2 regions of the Yersinia canariae genome follow, and region 2 is predicted to be linked to the other one. Evidence: predicted binding sites of a transcription regulator. Region 2 holds the regulator's gene; the other holds the start of a gene.

Region 1 (4,403 bases), 1.6 Mb from region 2:
GCTCGGTCCGCCGAGAAGCCTTAAGGTTGCGACGCTGCGTTCACCTTGAACCATGGGTTCAAGGGTTACAGCCTGCGACGGCATCTCGGAGATCCCTTTCTAATCGTGTAACTTGTTTTTTCAGTTATCACGTTTGTGTTGATACAGGCAGTTTTCTACTTTTTTAAGTCAATAACATGCCTTTGAATCCGCAATATGCCCTTGAGCGGCAGAAAATTCGCAGTGACATTCGTGAGCGTCGGCGTCTTTTGACTCCCGAGCAACAACAGCACTCTGCTAATTCCGCGGCTAAACACATCGCTTCCCACAATAAAATTCAGCAGGCCAATACTGTTGCAGTATTTCTGTCTTTTGATGGAGAATTGAATACCACTCCGGTGATTGAATTATTGTGGCAGCAGAAAAAACGGGTTTATCTCCCTGTTCTCCACCCTTTCAGCCCCGGTAATCTGTTGTTTCTCCACTATCGTCCTGATAGCCAACTCATTCGCAATCGCTTGAAAATTCTAGAACCTCAATTAGACGTGCGCGATGTGCTGCCCTTAAATCAATTAGATGTGGTGATAACCCCGCTAGTGGCATTTGATAGCCTAGGGCAGCGTTTAGGGATGGGAGGGGGCTTCTATGACCGTACACTGCAAAACTGGCAGCAAGGTGGCCCCTATCCTCTTGGTCTGGCGCATGATTGCCAGCGGGTTGAGCACTTACCAAGTGAACATTGGGATGTGCCGTTGCCAGAGATTGTTACGCCGGAAAAAATCTGGCGATGGTGAGAAATAGCCCTTTAATATAAAAAAACACCCGCGACCAGATAGATAGCGGGTGCTCAGTCATTCAATACAGCGCTTATCAATAGAGCAAACGCGCGCGAATAGTCCCTGGAATTGCCTTCATCGCCTGCAATGCTTTTTCCGCATTCTCTGCATCATCAGTTTCAACATCGATAACGACATAACCGATGTCAGCGCTGGTTTGCAAATACTGCGCGGCAATATTGACGTTCTGCTCAGCAAAGATTTTGTTGATGCTGGTCAGGATACCTGGACGGTTCTCGTGGATGTGCAACAAACGGCGAGTATTGTCACCATGAGCGGGCAAAGAAACTTCCGGGAAGTTAACCGCAGACAGCGTTGAGCCGTTGTCGGAATACTTCGCCAGCTTGCCAGCCACTTCATCACCGATATTTTCCTGTGCTTCCTGAGTGGAACCACCGATATGCGGGGTCAATAACACATTATCAAACTCGCACAATGGTGAATTGAACGGGTCTTTGTTGGTCGCCGGCTCTTCAGGGAAAACATCAATTGCCGCGCCCGCCAAATGATTACTGGCCAATGCATCACACAACGCAGGAATATCAACGACCGTCCCGCGTGAAGCATTAATCAGCATCGCGCCCGGCTTCATCAGTGCCAATTGCTCAGGGCCAATCATATTCTTGGTGGAGTGATTTTCCGGCACATGCAGGCTAATCACATCACTCATATTCAGCAAATCAGACAGGTGACGAACCTGCTGCGCGTTCCCCAACGACAGTTTATTTTCAATATCGTAGAAGAATACTTTCATACCAACACTTTCCGCCAGAATACCCAGCTGAATACCAATATGACCATAACCAATGATACCCAGTTTCTTGCCACGGGCTTCATAGGAGCCTACCGCCAGCTTATTCCACTCGCCACGGTGTGCTTTGGCATTAGCAGACGGAATGCCCCGGAACATCAGCAGCAACTCGCCCAGTACCATTTCGGCTACCGAACGGGTATTGGAGAAAGGCGCATTGAATACTGGCACACCACGTTTGGTCGCCGCGTTTAAATCAACCTGATTAGTACCGATACAGAAACAGCCTACTGCAACTAATTTTTCTGCTGCAGCAAAAACTTCCTCGGACAGATGCGTGCGCGATCGGATCCCGATGAAGTGAGCATCACGAATAGATTCTTTCAGTGATTCGGTGTCTAAGGCACCTTTATGATATTCAATATTGCTATAACCGGCTGCACGCAGATTATCGACCGTGCTCTGGTGAACCCCTTCCACTAACAGAAACTTAATTCTGTCTTTCTCCAGTGATACTTTTGCCATGTCCCCGACCCTATTTTCAGACTTCAGATGTGGCTGCCGATATCGAATGAATCCGGTCAGCACCCTGTCAACATAACAAATATTACGCGGGCAGCAATACAAACGATTGCTTGCCTATCAGCAGAACAAATAGCGCAAGTGTTAATTTATGGAATAAAAAACTGGCGGAGAGAGAGTTAATGGCAGGTTAAGAAAATGAAATGAGAAAATGTGATATATATCACCAAATTTAACCATTTTAAGAAAAGATATTTAAAGACAAAAATTATCAGGGTGAAGTCAATAAACCACACCCTGAGCAAGGTTTAGTCGATCATTTCAGGACGACAGTCTTAACACCGTCGGCAGTACCAATCAATGCCACATCAGCACCACGATTGGCAAATAGCCCAACAGTGACAACCCCGGCGATACCATTAATTTTATTTTCTAACGCAATGGCATCCAAAATAGTCAGATTATGAACATCTAAAATAATGTTGCCATTATCAGTCACGACATTCTGACGATATTCAGGTAGCCCACCCAATTTGACCAGCTCGCGGGCGACATAAGAACGCGCCATTGGGATAACTTCGACCGGCAGCGGGAACTTACCCAACACACCGACCTGCTTAGAGGCATCGGCAATACAGATAAACTTACGAGCAATAGCCGCAATGATTTTCTCGCGAGTCAGTGCTGCACCGCCGCCTTTTATCATCTGCATTTGATCATTAATTTCATCAGCGCCATCGACATAGATATCCAACACATCGACTTCGTTGCAATCAAATACCTGAATGCCATAACTTTTTAGCTTGGCGGTAGAGGCGTCTGAGCTGGAAACTGCCCCTTCAATTTGATTTTTGATAGAGCCAAGGGCATCAATAAAATGTGCCGCAGTAGAGCCAGTGCCGACCCCCACGATAGTGCCGGGTTTAACATAATCTAATGCTGCCCAGCCCACTGCTTTTTTAAGTTCATCCTGAGTCATGGTATGTTCACGCCTTGATGTGAAAGAAAACCTGACGTCATTATAGAGCATATACGTGATAAAACATCGCAATAAAGCCCGCCTGCAAGGTGGTTAATTTTAGCTAGATCACAGTTATGTCGGTTTATTTGTGGCGAGCCTTGCGGCATTCCAACATAGAAAAATGCTCAAAATGTGGCATAGTGCGGTATTAACTTAAATATTTGGAGAGATGACTCCGATGAAACGCCCAGACTACCGTACGCTACAAGCGCTGGACGCGGTGATCCGTGAGCGCGGTTTTGAACGCGCTGCACAAAAGCTCTGTATCACCCAATCGGCGGTATCTCAGCGCATTAAGCAGTTGGAAAACCTGTTTGGTCAGCCGCTGTTGGTGCGCACTGTGCCCCCCCGACCAACGGAACAAGGGCAGAAATTGCTCGCCTTGCTGCATCAGGTTGAATTGCTGGAAGAAGAGTGGCTCGGCAATGATAACGGCGGGGATACTCCGCTATTGCTGTCATTGGCGGTCAACGCCGACAGCCTGGCAACTTGGCTATTACCGGCGTTAAAATCGGTATTGGTAGACTCCCCTATTCGGCTGAATTTACAAGTCGAAGATGAAACCCGAACTCAAGAACGGCTGCGCCGTGGTGAGGTTGTGGGCGCGGTCAGTATCCAACCTCAACCGCTTCCCAGCTGCTTAGTCGATCAACTCGGCGCACTGGATTATCTGTTTGTCGCATCCAAACCCTTTGCCGAACGTTACTTCCCCAATGGCGTGACCCGCTCAGCATTGCTGAAAGCGCCAGCGGTGGCTTTTGACCATTTGGATGATATGCATCAGGCGTTTTTGCAGCAAAATTTCGATTTATCGCCGGGGAGTGTGCCCTGCCATATCGTTAATTCGTCAGAAGCATTTGTGCAGTTGGCAAGGCAAGGCACCACCTGCTGTATGATCCCGCATCTGCAAATCGAAAAAGAGCTGGCATCCGGTGAGCTAATTAATCTGACGCCGGGGTTATTGCAGCGGCGAATGTTGTTCTGGCATCGATTTGCGCCAGAAAGCCGGACGATGAGGAAGGTTACTGACGCCCTGTTATCTTACGGGCGTCAGGTATTACGGCAAGACTAGCTTATTTAGCAGCAGTTGTCGGCGTGTTAGCACTGGTTTTCAGTTCAAACACGACATCAACTTGATCATCAAAATGGATGGTCTGCTGTTCGTAAGTTTGAGCAGCATCATTAGCTGGTGCGGCTTCAGCACTCTTGAACATGCGCGCTACCGGCATTGGCTGGTAGTTAGCGACATGATAGCGAATGCTGTAAACCGGCCCCAGTTTAACCTTAAATCCTT
Region 2 (4,403 bases):
TACAAAAATTGACCGCCAACTGAAGTGGTTTAATAACCACGCGCCCAGTAATGGGGCCAGCGCCGGGGATAGCGCCACTAATGGCATAATGGTCGCAAACACCCGGTTGGCCTTGCCGTCACGATAGCGATCTACGACCAATGCTTGCCAGCTCACGGCGGCAGAACAGACACCAATTGCTTGAATAAAACGCAGAACCAGTAATTGTGTTGCCGTTTCAACCCATAAAATCCCCAGACAGCCAATGGCAAATAAACTCAACCCTGCTAACAACACGGGTTTACGGCCTAATTTATCAGAAACTGGCCCCCAGACGAGCTGGGCGATAGCGAAACCGGCGAGAAAAATGCTGAGACTGGCACTGATAAAACCGGCGGAGGTTTGCAGTTCTTGCTGCATGGCGCCAAAGGCGGGCAAATACATATCGGTCGCCAGGTAGCCCAACATGCTCAAACCGGCGAGATAGAACATGAAACTTGAAGACGTTTTCATTCTTTATTTCTCTTTATATCCTATGTCCTTGAAACCGCAGGGGATAGCTCTGCTCGTTATTCGGCTCGCCCTCGAGCCTTAGCTCCACGAGATCGCGGCAAGCCGTGCGCCAATCTGCGCGTCACTGATTGGCATGCAATCAACTGATTTATATCAGTTAATTTTATTTAATAAGCTTGCTATCTATCTGCTGCCTCAATGACTTTGGCTAAATTATAATTTTGCAGGCAAAAATTTTGTCATTGAAATTAATGGCGGGGGGCATTCTATCCGGCGAGATATTCTGTTGTGAAACGGTAATATTTGCGACATGCTATCAAAAAAATTGATATCAATTATTTCGTGTGCGTGAGGCGAAAAATCATGTGGTCAGAATATTCATTGGATGTGGTGGATGCAGTTGCGCGTACAGGAAGTTTCAGCGCAGCCGCACAAGAATTGCACCGAGTGCCGTCTGCGGTCAGTTATACCGTGCGCCAATTAGAGGAATGGTTGGCTGTGCCCTTATTTACGCGGCGTCATCGGGACGTAGAATTGACTGAAGCGGGCCGGGTTTTTATCAAGGAAGCCCGAGATGTTATCAAAAAAATGAATAGCACACGCCGCCAGTGTCAGCAAGTCGCGAATGGTTGGCGCGGGCAATTAAATATCGTGGTCGATAAAATCGTCAAACCACAACGTAGCCGTCGTTTAGTGCAGGATTTTTATCGCCATTTCCCCGATATCGAACTGCGAGTGCGTTATGAGGTGTTTAATGGTGTCTGGGATGCGCTGGTGGATGGGCAGGCTGATATGGCGATTGGTGCAACTCGCGCTATTCCTGTTGGTGGGCGGTTTGTCTTTCGCGACATGGGTTTCTTGACCTGGCTTTGTGTGGTGAGTGTTAATCACCCCTTAGCCCATTTAACCGGGCCGCTTAATGATGACCAGCTGCGGCCTTATCCCTCATTGTGCCTGGAAGATACGGCGCGAAATTTGCCGAAACGAGATACTTGGACATTAGATAACCAACAGCGATTGGTCGCACCGGATTGGGCGACGGGAATCGACTGTTTGTGTGAAGGGTTATGTATCGGAATGGTTCCTGCGCATATGGTATCTCCATTGATTCAACAAGGGAAATTGGCGGTATTAACACTGACAGAACCCCTGCCTGACAGCCCGTGTTGCTTGACGTGGGATCAGAATAATCACTCACCGGCCTTAGCATGGATGCTGGCGTATTTGGGTGACAGTGTCACGCTAAATAATGAGTGGTTAAAAGATGATAATGATGTCACGTAGGGCGGCGGGCAGCAGGATTAGCTGCCGGTAGCATGCGGCGCTACCGGCATAGGCAAGATTAACGGCGATAATCGCGGAATGGGCCATCAGCAACAGACCGGCGCTCAACCAACTTAGGATGCACTTCAATTGTTTGCGGGTCTTCGCGTTTACTGATAATACGGTCGAGCAACATGGCAAAAGCGGTTTCGCCCAATCTCTCTTTTGGCTGATGAATTGTGGTCAGCGCAGGTGAGAAATACCGGGCATTACGGACATTGTCATAGCCAATCACCGAAATATCTTGTGGCACCCGCAGGCCCAACTCATCCGCAGCACATATTGCGCCCATGGCCATAATATCGCCGCCACAGAACACCGCGGTCGGGCGATGTTTTTGTGTCAGAATTTGGTGCATGGCCTTATAACCGGATTCGGGTTCAAAATCGCCCTGAACCACCCACTCATCACGTAATTCGATATTGGCTTCCTCTAGTGCTTTCAGGAAGCCCTGATGGCGACCACCGCCAGTATTACGGGATAATTGGCCAGGAATAGCGCCAATATCTCGATGACCGCGCTCAATAAGATAACGGCCGGCTAAATAGCCGCCTTCAAAAGCATTATCAATAATCGAGTCGGTAAAATCACCGCGAGCAGTACCCCAGTCCATCACAACCATGGGGATATTGCGATAATCTTCTAACATTCCCAGTAATTGCTCAGGATATTCAGAACACATCACCAATAATCCATCGACACGTTTTTGCGCCAGCATGGCCAGATAGGCTTTTTGTTTATCCAGATTATTATGTGAATTACATAAAATCAGGGTGTAACCTTTGCTATAACAGCTATTTTCAACTGCTTCGATCACCTCAGCGAAATAGGGCGCTTCACTGGATGTTGCCAACAAGCCAATTGATTTCGTGTGATTCACTTTCAAGCTACGGGCCACAGCACTGGGCGAATAATGCAGCTCTTTAATGGCCGCCCACACTGCGGCCTTAGTATTTTCGGCGACGAAACGAGTTTTATTGATAACGTGCGAAACGGTGGTGGTAGACACACCCGCGTGTTTGGCCACATCTTTAATCGTTGCCATAAAAAGAATGACTCCTAAGCTCACCTGTTACAACAGGTCAGTATTATGTTAATCGTTTGCCTGCATGACTCGAACACCGCTCAGACAGAAACACAATAGTGGGCTGGAGAGCGAAGTCAGATGGTCGTCTGAGAGTATTTATTGGACGTTATTAGTCGGCATACAGTTATGAACTGCGAATTTTGGCTGATCTGGAGGAAAAGTGGAAGAGGTAATCAATGTTATAAAGTGCGTAATGAGCACAAGATTTTTTTTCTTAACTGTGGGAAAATAATTTAACGCACTAATTATGTGCCTTTACCCTACTATACTCTCAATAATGCGGGTAGCAGGAAGGTGGCAAGCGGATGAATCTCGGTGAGTTTACTGTCGTAAATGATTCGGATGATTGCGCGTAGCCAACACCATTGCTACTGAAAGTATGATGAGTATAAAAATTAACCGGCTGAGGAGTTGTTATGGATACCAATCTGAAAATGTCGCTGATTACGACTGTTGGTGCGCTGGCAATGATTATTGCTTTTAGCTTCGTGGCGGTCATGAATTAATTAAACCGCTTGCCGGTGTGAAGTGATAAGTAGGGCGGTTAATCCGCCCTTAATTATGTCTAGAGAAATACCCGCCATCTTTCAAAATACAGGGTTGCTGGTCGCCTCACTCACCCAACTCATTGTGTTATTTCAATTCCTTGGGCTTATTTTATAACCACCTATCTGCAACTTGAAATCTATTGGGTATCACGTCAACACGATTGACTATTTCTTTTGCTGAATTAGGCTAAATTTTTCTCAACGAAAGACCAATTCACCAGCGCCCAGAAGTTCTCCAGATATTTTGGTCGCGCATTACGGTAATCAATATAGTAAGCGTGTTCCCATACATCTACAGTCAACAGCGGCTTATCTTGGGTCGTCAGCGGTGTGGCGGCATTGGATGTACTGACAATAGCCAGAGTGCCATCCGCTTTTTTGACCAGCCACGTCCAGCCCGCACCAAAGTTTTTCACTGCTGCATCAGTAAATTGCGCTTTAAATTCAGCGAAAGAACCGAAGGATTTATTAATGGCCTCGGCGACTTTGCCTGTTGGCTCGCCACCACCATTAGGTGACAAACAGTGCCAATAAAAGGTGTGATTCCAGACTTGAGCTGCATTATTAAAGATGCCGCCGCTGGAGGTTTTGACAATCTCTTCCAGGCTTTTACCGGCAAACTCGGTATCTTTAATCAGATTATTGAGGTTGACCACATAGGTGTTGTGGTGCTTGCCGTAATGGTATTCCAGCGTTTCAGCAGAAATGTGCGGTTCCAGTGCATTTTGTGCATAAGGTAATGCCGGTAATTCAAAAGACATAGCTCTCTCCTTTCGGGGTTGCTCAGGGTGTTTGCTCCTCAAATCCGATCATTAGCAATCGCTAAGAAGGGTGAGGGGCGGTTAAAATCGTAATTGTTGTATTTTTGTTGTGGGTATTAATCTTAACAACTTTCTACAGGAATGACAGATATAACCATACAGTTTGATGGGGAATGGCTGAAGGTTAGACAC

The links. The regulator PurR, encoded in region 2, represses purine synthesis genes. The targets are predictions, from matches to a motif close to CANGCAAACGTTTGCNTG.
Positions count from the first base shown of each region.
Region 1: a site for PurR is predicted at 2,187-2,204, ahead of serA (phosphoglycerate dehydrogenase). Genes of this name have one in related genera too.

Region 1 covers NZ_CP043727.1:3,754,455-3,758,857, forward strand. The annotation lists RNA gene ssrS (6S RNA) at 1-96, shown strand, start outside; gene F0T03_RS17305 (5-formyltetrahydrofolate cyclo-ligase) at 177-773, shown strand; gene serA (phosphoglycerate dehydrogenase) at 850-2,091, opposite strand; gene rpiA (ribose-5-phosphate isomerase RpiA) at 2,405-3,067, opposite strand; gene F0T03_RS17320 (LysR family transcriptional regulator ArgP) at 3,288-4,181, shown strand; gene F0T03_RS17325 (oxidative stress defense protein) at 4,183-4,403, opposite strand, start outside.
Region 2 covers NZ_CP043727.1:2,187,320-2,191,722, forward strand. The annotation lists gene punC (purine nucleoside transporter PunC) at 1-492, opposite strand, end outside; gene punR (DNA-binding transcriptional activator PunR) at 856-1,776, shown strand; gene purR (HTH-type transcriptional repressor PurR) at 1,835-2,860, opposite strand; gene cydH (cytochrome bd-I oxidase subunit CydH) at 3,319-3,408, shown strand; gene sodB (superoxide dismutase [Fe]) at 3,633-4,211, opposite strand.